2 regions of the Geodermatophilus sp. SYSU D01176 genome follow, and region 1 is predicted to be linked to the other one. Evidence: predicted binding sites of a transcription regulator. Region 1 holds the regulator's gene; the other holds the start of a gene.

Region 1 (4,165 bases):
CGGCCCCGCACCCGCCGCCCCGGCGGTCTCCGTCGGCCGCCCCCCGCGGTGGCTGCTGGTGCTCGCGGTGGCCGTGACCCTCGCCGTGACCGTCGACCTGCTCACCCGCGGTGTGCTGGAGCGGATGGACCTGCGGGTCTCCGAGGTGGTGAGCGCCTGGGACCTGAAGGACTCGGCCGCCTACTGGCCGGTCTGGGCGGTGACCCAGCTCGGCGGGCGCGGGTTCATCCTCATCGTGCTCGCCGGCCTGGTCGGCTACCTCGGATGGCGTTCCCGCACGGTGCTCCCGCTGGTGCGGGTGCTGCTCGCGCTGGTGCTGCTGACCGCCGTCGTCTACTCCTTCAAGTACGGCACCGGCCGCACCGCGCCCGCCTACCCCGGGTCGTTCTTCCACCGCGACGGCGCCTCCTACCCCTCCGGGCACGTGGCCAACGCCGTGCTTATGTGGGGGGTGGCCCGCTGGCAGGCCGTGCAGTACCGGCTCGCGCCGTGGGTGCAGCGGACCACGTGGGTGCTCAGCGTGGCCGGCCCGGTGGCGACCGGCGTCGCCATGGTCTCGCTGGACTTCCACTGGGTCACCGACGCCGTGGTGGGTGCGGCGGTCGGCATCCTGCTGCTGGGCGTGGTTCACCTGCTGGACGCGGTCCTGGTGTCACGCTGGGCCGGTGCCCGAGCAGGCCGGTCCTCCGCGTAGCGGTGCCGGGGGGCGACGTCTGGCGGCGGGCACCGGCCTCGCGGTGACGCTCGTCCTCGGCGCCGCCCTGCCGGCGTACGCGCAGGCGGCCGACCCGACCGGGCCCGTGGTGCGCTGCCAGCTCACCGACCCCCGGCTGCCCGAGGTCTCCGGTCTGGTCGAGGTGGGCGACCGGATGCTGGCGCACAACGACGGTGGCGACTCGCTCGACGTCTACGTGCTCGACCGGACCTGCGCGGTGGTCACGGTGCACTCCGCGCCGGTGGACCCCTACGACCCGGAGGACATGGCCCTGGCCGTCGACGGGACGGTCTGGCTCGCCGACACCGGCGACAACACCGGCACCCGGACGACGGTGGCCCTGCTCGCCCTGCACGCCGACGGGAGCAGCTCGGTCTACCGGCTGGCGTACCCGGACGGTCCGCGGGACGTCGAGGCCCTGCTGCTCGCCCCCGACGGGACGCCGTACCTGGTCACCAAGGAGGTGCTGGGCGCCAGCGCGGTGTACCGGCCGGTGTCGGCGCTGGTGGAGGACGGCACCGTCGGGCTCACCGAGGTGGGTGGGGTCGACCTCGTGCTGACCGGGACGCCGGGCGGGCCGGTCGGCCGCGCCGGACAGCTGATGGTCACCGGCGGTGCGGTCTCACCCGACGAGCGGTACGTCGCGCTGCGCACCTACACCGACGCCTACGTCTGGCCGCTGAGCGGGTCCGACGTCGCGGGAGCGCTGGCCGGCGAACCCCGCCGGGTCGCCCTGCCGGAGGCCGCCCAGGGCGAGGCGGTGAGCTTCACCGGGGACTCCACCGCGCTCGTCGTCGCGGGGGAGGGGCTGCCCAGCGACGTCACCGTGGTCCCGCTGCCGGCCGCGGCGGCCCCGTCGAGCCCGTCCGCCGAGGCGCGAGCCGCGGAGGGATCGCTGTCCGGCCTGCTCGGCGGTGACGACGGACCGCCCCCGGTCGCGGCCGCCCTGGCCGCTGCCGTGGTGGCCGGCGTGCTGGTCTGGCTCGGCAGCCTGCTGTTCCGCCGGCGCGACTGACGCCGCGCCGGCGACCGGCCCTCCGGCTTCCTCCTGGCGTTCCCGAGCACGCGCAGGGCTCGGGGAGGAGGTCCCTCCTCAGACCCGGCGGAGCACCGTGACGACGCGGCCCAGGACGGTGGCGTCGTCACCCGGGATGGGCTCGTACGCGGGGTTGTGCGGCAGCAGCCAGACGTGGCCGTCGCGCCGCTTGTAGGTCTTCACCGTCGCCTCGCCGTCGATCATCGCGGCGACGATCTCGCCGTTCTCGGCGGTCGGCTGCTGGCGCACGACGACCCAGTCGCCGTCGCAGATGGCTGCCTCGACCATCGAGTCGCCGGTGACCCTGAGCATGAACAGCGTGCCCTCGCCGACCAGCTCGCGGGGGAGCGGGAACACGTCCTCCACCGCCTGCTCGGCCAGCACCGGGCCACCCGCGGCGATCCGGCCGACGAGCGGGACGTAGGTCGGGGTGGGGGTCTCCTCGCCGCCGGCCGGTGCGCTCGCCGTGGGCGCCGCGGTGCCGGGAACGTCGCCGGGCAGGCGCACGTCGAGCGCGCGCGGGCGGTTCGGGTCGCGGCGCAGCCAGCCCTTCTTCTGCAGCACGCTGAGCTGGTGGGCCACCGAGGAGGCCGAGGACAGCCCGACGGCCTCCCCGATCTCGCGCACCGAGGGCGGGTAGCCGCGGCGGTCGATCGAGTCCCGGATCACCTCGAGCACCCGCCGCTGGCGCTGGGTGAGCCCGTCCCCGGTCTCGCCCCGGTCGGGGAAGGTGCGCACCGTCGCCGCCTCGGCCGGCTCCGGTGCGGCCGCCGGCGTGCCGGTCCGGCTCCCGGACGCCCGCCGCGACGAGGTGCCGCCGCCCCGGGTGCCGCTGCCCGACGTCCCGCTCGTGCCCGCCACGTCTCCTCCTCGCCGGCTGTGCCGCCACAGCCCTCGTGTCCACACCCGCCCGGGCGCCGGGCCGGGCCTCCTGGACGGAGCCCCCTGCCGGCCCCCGGCTCCGCCGGCGCCTCCGGGGCGACGGTGGACGGGTGCTGATCGGACGGTAGCGCCTCGGGGCCGGGAGTTCAAACGTGTGTTCGAACCGCCTCGGTGAGGTGTCGGGTCGACCTCGTCGGTGGGATGCGGTAGACATCGCACGGACGTTCGATCGAACGCGTGTTCGATCCGATCGGGACGACGAGGAGGACGGGTCATGGGGAGCGTGCGGCAGGCCGTGCTGGAGTTCGACGCGGCGGTGCAGGTGCCGTGGCGGCCGTTGCTCGCCTCGGGCGACGTGGGGCGCGCCGCCCGGCCCGCCCGCGCGGCGCGGCCGCCGGCGCGCACCGCCCTGCCGGGCTCCGGTCCACGGGTCGCCGGGCACCTGCGTCCGGTGGCGGACCGTCCGGCGACCCCGGAGCGCCGGGCCACGGGTCCCGCCGCCGAGGTGACCCGCACGCGCCGCGACCCGGCGCGTCCCGGCGGTCGGCCGGTGCCGACCGGCCCGGCGGCGGGAGCCGTCCGCGGTGGGTGCACCGCCGCGCCGGCCTCCGTGCGGCTGACCCGCCGGGGGCGTCGGCTCGTCACCGCGCTGGCCCTGGGCGGCGCGGTCGCCCTGGGTTCGCTCATCCCGCCGCTCCTCGACGGCGGCGACGGGGGGCTGCGCCTGGCCGGCGGCAGCAGCGTCGTGGTGGAGCCGGGCGACACGGTGTGGTCGATCGCGGGCGAGGTGGCCGGCGACGAGCGGGACGTGCGGGTGGTGGTCGACGCCATCGAGGAGCTCAACGACCTCGAGGGCTCCGTCGTCGTGCCCGGCCAGGTCCTCCACCTGCCCTGACGGGCTGCGCGGTCCGGACGGGTGGCCGGGGTCGAGGAGCGACAAGGCGAGGCCTCCATGTTCGTCAACCCGTCGTGCCGAGTCGCTGACGCTCGGTGGTCGGAGGCCGATCTACCGTCGGAGCCGTGTCAGCGATCTCAGGCAGCCGGGCCGCCGTCTTCACCCAGCAGTCGCAGAGCGTCGAGGTCTTCCTCGACGGCGCCTGGTGGCCGGGGTCGCTCCTGGGGTGGCGTCACGACGGCGGCGGCTCCTGCGAGGTGTGGGTGCGGGTGAGCGTCGACGGGCGGGACCGGGAGACCTGGACCGACCTCGCCGAGGTCCGCCTGCCGGAGCCCCACCCCGCACCGGCGCCGGCATCCGACGTCGGGGCGGGCCCCTTCGCCGCGCTCGGCGAGGAGTTGCTCCCCGGGGCCACGGCCGTCCCGGCGGTGTCCCTGAGCGAGGCCGCCGCCCGCGAGCAGCGGGTGGCCGGCGTCCTCCCGGCGTCGGCTCCGGCCGCGGTGCGGCGCCGCCGCCGGCACGGCGGGGACGGGACCGCGGAGATGCCCGCCGCCCACGGCGGCACGGCGGGCCGGCACCGGGCCTCGGCCGTGGCGGGTCGCCACCGCGCGGCCGACGCGCTGCCGCAGCCGGAGGA
Region 2 (4,165 bases), on a different contig from region 1:
CCCCTCGGGGCAGCGGGTCCTCACCACCTCGGGGTCCCGTCGTCCGCCCGGACGGCGGGACCTCGGCGTTCTCGGGCAGCATGGACGCCGCGCCACCACCCGCACCGTCGCGCCGTAAGGAGTCCCATGGCCGAGTCCTCCCCCGAGGACGAGCTGGTCCTGCCTCCGGTCCCCCTGGCCACGGGCGGAGCGGTCCGCGTCGGCGGCACCGGCCGCCGGGTGGCCCGGGTGGAGCTCATCGTCTCGACCGAGGACGGCGAGGAGGTGCGGATCCCGCTCGAGCACCACCACGGGGGTTGGTGGCCCCCGGCCGAGCGCACCGCGCCATCGGCGGGCGTGTACGCCGATCGGGTGCCACCTGCGGATCACCCTCACCCGGAGGGGTGAGCCCGCCTCCCCCCTCCCTCCGGGGACTCCCCCGAGCCGTCGATACGAGGCCTGAGCGCACCGCGGCAACCCGCGGCGCCGGCCACGTACGACGAGACCGCCCGGGGGACCCGCAGTGCCCGCACCACGCACGACGGTCCCTCGCACCACCGCCCGTCCCGCCGCCGGCCGGCGGGCCACCGCGCCGCGCAGCAGCACCGCCCGCCCGCCGCTCACCGCCTCGGAGGCGCAGGCGCTGCGCGCCGTGCTCGCCGCCCGCGCCGCTGCTGACCCGGACGGCGCTGCCGCGGCAGCGTCCCGCCGCTCCCCCGCCGGGCGCCCGTCGGCCCCGGGCCGCCGTCCGGCCACCGGCACCCGCGTCCGGAAGGGGAGGCGCACGAAGGCGCCCGCCCGTCGCGCCCCCCTCCGCCGGCCCGCTGCCGACGGCCGCCGCTGGCGGGTCCGGCTGTCCCTGGCCGCCGTCGGGCTGGTGCTGCCGGTCCTGGCCGGCCTGATGGCCCCGGGCACCCAGGCGACCGGCACCGCCGCCGAGCCGACCGACGCGACCGGCCTGGCCCTCGCCGCTCAGGGCTCGCTGCTCGACGCCGCGACCCGCTACCGCGGCCTGCAGCAGAGCCTCGCCGCGCGGCAGGCCGAGCTGACGGCCGCCCGCGCCGCCGAGCACTCCGCGCAGCAGCAGCTGGCCGCCGCGCGCGCGACGGTCGGCACGGGGGCCGCCGCGCTGTACCGGTCCCCGAGCGAGGTCCGCACCCCCCTGCTCCGCCTCGACGTGCGGGCGGCCGGGGCCACCTCCGACGTCCTCCACCTGGCGGCGCTCGCCGATCAGGCCGCCGACGACCTCGCGGTCGACGTCGTGCAGGCCGAGCGCGCCGCGGTCGCCCTGACCCTCGCCACCCGCCGCGTGCAGGTGGCCGCGGCCGCCCTGGCCACCGTGGAGGAGCAGGCCGGCGCCGTCCTCGACGAGGTGCGCGCCGAGGTCGGCGGGCTGCGGACCGACGTGGCCGCCGAGCTCGCCGCCCTGGGCACGGGCCGGGCCGCCGCAGCGCAGCAGGAGGTCAACCAGCAGGCGCTGCGCCGCTGGCAGGACCACCTCGCCGTGCTGACCCTCGCCGGCATCGAATCGCCGCCCGCGGCCGCCCTGACCGACCCCGCGGCCCTGCCGGCCGGGCTGTCCCCCGCGCTGGACGGCGCCGGGCAGCCGATCCCCGGCATCGCCTGGGCCGTGGCCGGCAACCGCCCGGTCACCGTGCTCCCGGCCGAGACGGTCGCCGCGGTGAGCGCCGCGCTGGCCCAGCTCGGCAAGCCCTACGTGCCCGGCGGGACCGGCCCGGAGGCCTACGACTGCGGCGGCCTGGCCGCCACCGCGTGGCTGCTCGGGGGATACGGGATCCCGACCGTCGCGGTCGACCAGTGGACCCGCGGCGCCGCCGTCCCGCTGGCGCAGCTGCAGATCGGTGACCTGGTGTTCGCCGACGGCGGCAGCGACGTCGGGATCTACCTCGGCGAGGGCCAGGTCGTGGCCGCGTCGGCCGCCGGCTACCAGGTCGGCGTCCGCCCCATGACCGACGCTGCCGCCGCCGTGCGGGTTCCGCTCCCCTCTCCCGCGCAGCCGAACGCCGCGCTGCCCCCCGGCACCGCCGGTCGCGGGCCCTGCGGCGCACCGCCCGCGCCGGTCGGCCCGGTCAGCCCCGCGTGGGGTGGCTGGTCGAACGGGAGCATCCCGACGACCGCCCTCTGCTCGATCGGCCGTGGCCACGCCCTGCGCTGCGACGCCGCGGCCGGCTACACGGCCCTGGCCGACGCCTACCGCGCCGCCTTCAGCAGCCCGCTGTGCATCACGGACTCCTACCGGTCGCTCCGTGCGCAGGTCACCGCCTTCCGCGCCAAGCCGGCACTCGCCGCGGTGCCGGGGACGTCGAACCACGGGTGGGCGCTGGCCGTCGACCTCTGCGGCGGCATCAACACCGCCGGCACCGCGCAGTCGGCGTGGATGGCGGCCAACGCCGGCCGGTTCGGCTTCGTGCAGCCGGACTGGGCGCGGCAGGGCGGCGAGAAGCCGGAACCCTGGCACTGGGAGTTCGGCCACCTGGCATGACGCAGGGCTGCCCCTCGCCACTCGGGACCGCAGCCGTCCCTCGCGTCGACGTCGTGCTCGAGTCGATGTCTCCCCCGGGTCCGATCAGCCCCGGTGGCACCATGCGCAGCGGCACGACGGCGGTTGTCCACAGGGAACGTCTCCGCTGGTCAGAGCCGCGCGGCACTACTACGATCGAACACGTGTACGGACGCCGGTGGATGCAGGGAGGCGACTCGCTGGTCGAGTCGCGACTGCTCCGCGTGGTGCTCGACCAGACGGCCGCACGCGCTCGCCACAGGTTCCGCACACCGGTGACGGTGGTGCCCGAGGAGACGTCCTTCCGAGACCTCACGACCGCGCAGGCGCCGACGGTGCTCGGTCGGTTGATCGAGGACGGCGCCGCGCTGCTGGACGTCGCGGTGGCCGCACACCGGGCCTCCGGTCGAGCGGCAGCGAAGCAACTGCGGGCGCTGGCCGCGTTCGCCCGGCACCGCCCGGCCGGCTCCTTCGACCGGGCACCCGGCGAACCGGGGGCGGCGTCGCCGGCCTCCCGAGCGGTGCGGCCGGAGGTCCTGACGACCGTGAGCGAGTGGGCGGCCGACGAGGTGGCCACCCGACTGCAGCTGACCGGCTCGGCAGCACAGGACCTGCTCGTGCTGGCGGTGACGCTGGACGAGCAGCTCCCGGCAACCCTGACCGCATGGGAGGAGGGGCGGATCGGGCGCAAGCACGCCGAGGTGCTCGCCGAACTGCTGCCGCTGCTCACCCACCCGGCGGCGCGCGCGGAGGTGGAGGCGCGGCTGCTCGCACGGGTCGGGTCGAAGACACCCAGCCAGCTGCGGGTCGCCACCCGCCGGGCGGTGCTGAGAGCAGACGCGAACGCCGCGCTGCGCCGGGCCGCCGCAGCGGTGCGGGAGCGCGGGGTCCGGCTCTACCCGGGGAGGGACGGGACCGACACCCTGTCACTCGCGCACGCCGGCCCCGTCGCACGGGCCTGCTACGACGCGCTGGAGCGGTACGCCGAGGCGTGTCGCACGGAGAGGGACACGCGTACCAAGCAGCAGCGGATGGCCGACTGCCTCGCCGACCTGATCCTCCGGCCCGGCGAGAACGGCCTGCCGCCGGTACAGGCCCAGCTCACCATCACCGCGGCGGCAACGACGCTCCTCGGCGGTGACGAGCCCGGCGAGGTCGACGGCGAACCCCTGCCGGCCGAGGTCATCCGGGAGATCGCCTACGCCCTGGGCCTGCTCCCCAGACCCACCAGCGTGACGGCAGACGCAGCCGACAGCACCATCTCCTCGGACGAGACAGGCCCCGGCCCGGTCGCGGCCGCCGGGCACGCCGACCCTCGATGGGACGGCCCGACGGACGCCCCGAGCAGCGACCGAGCTGCGGCCGATCCCGAGGACACACCCGCAGAGCTGGCCGACCTCCTGCTCACCAGACGGATCACCGGCACCACGCTGGCCGCCCGGCCGCAGATCGCCGTCACCCATCCCCTCACCGGCGCGCTGCTCGCACTGACGGATGCCACCGCGATCCGCCGAGGCGACCCGATCGGCCGGCCGGGGCAGACGCTCGCCTATCGGGCCGACGTCCGGATCGACCGCTTCGTCCGTGCCCGGGACCGGCGCTGCCGCTTCCCCGGCTGCCGCGCCCGGCCCCGCAGGTGCGACCTCGACCACCGGGTGCCCTACG

Evidence for each region. The regulator LexA, encoded in region 1, represses DNA repair genes until DNA is damaged. The targets are predictions, from matches to a motif close to TCGAACANNTGTTCGA.
Region 2: ACI78Z_RS08880 (DUF222 domain-containing protein) is a predicted target of LexA. The motif match lies at 2,528-2,543, and genes of this name have one in related genera.

The regions. Positions count from the first base shown of each region.
Region 1 is NZ_JBJGYN010000005.1:49,252-53,416, forward strand. It holds gene ACI78Z_RS04915 (phosphatase PAP2 family protein) at 1-694, shown strand, start outside; gene ACI78Z_RS04920 (hypothetical protein) at 738-1,730, shown strand; gene lexA (transcriptional repressor LexA) at 1,809-2,612, opposite strand; gene ACI78Z_RS04930 (LysM peptidoglycan-binding domain-containing protein) at 2,908-3,528, shown strand; gene ACI78Z_RS04935 (hypothetical protein) at 3,654-4,165, shown strand, end outside.
Region 2 is NZ_JBJGYN010000012.1:3,821-7,985, reverse strand. It holds gene ACI78Z_RS08890 (hypothetical protein) at 127-387, shown strand; gene ACI78Z_RS08885 (NlpC/P60 family protein) at 503-2,482, shown strand; gene ACI78Z_RS08880 (DUF222 domain-containing protein) at 2,665-4,165, shown strand, end outside.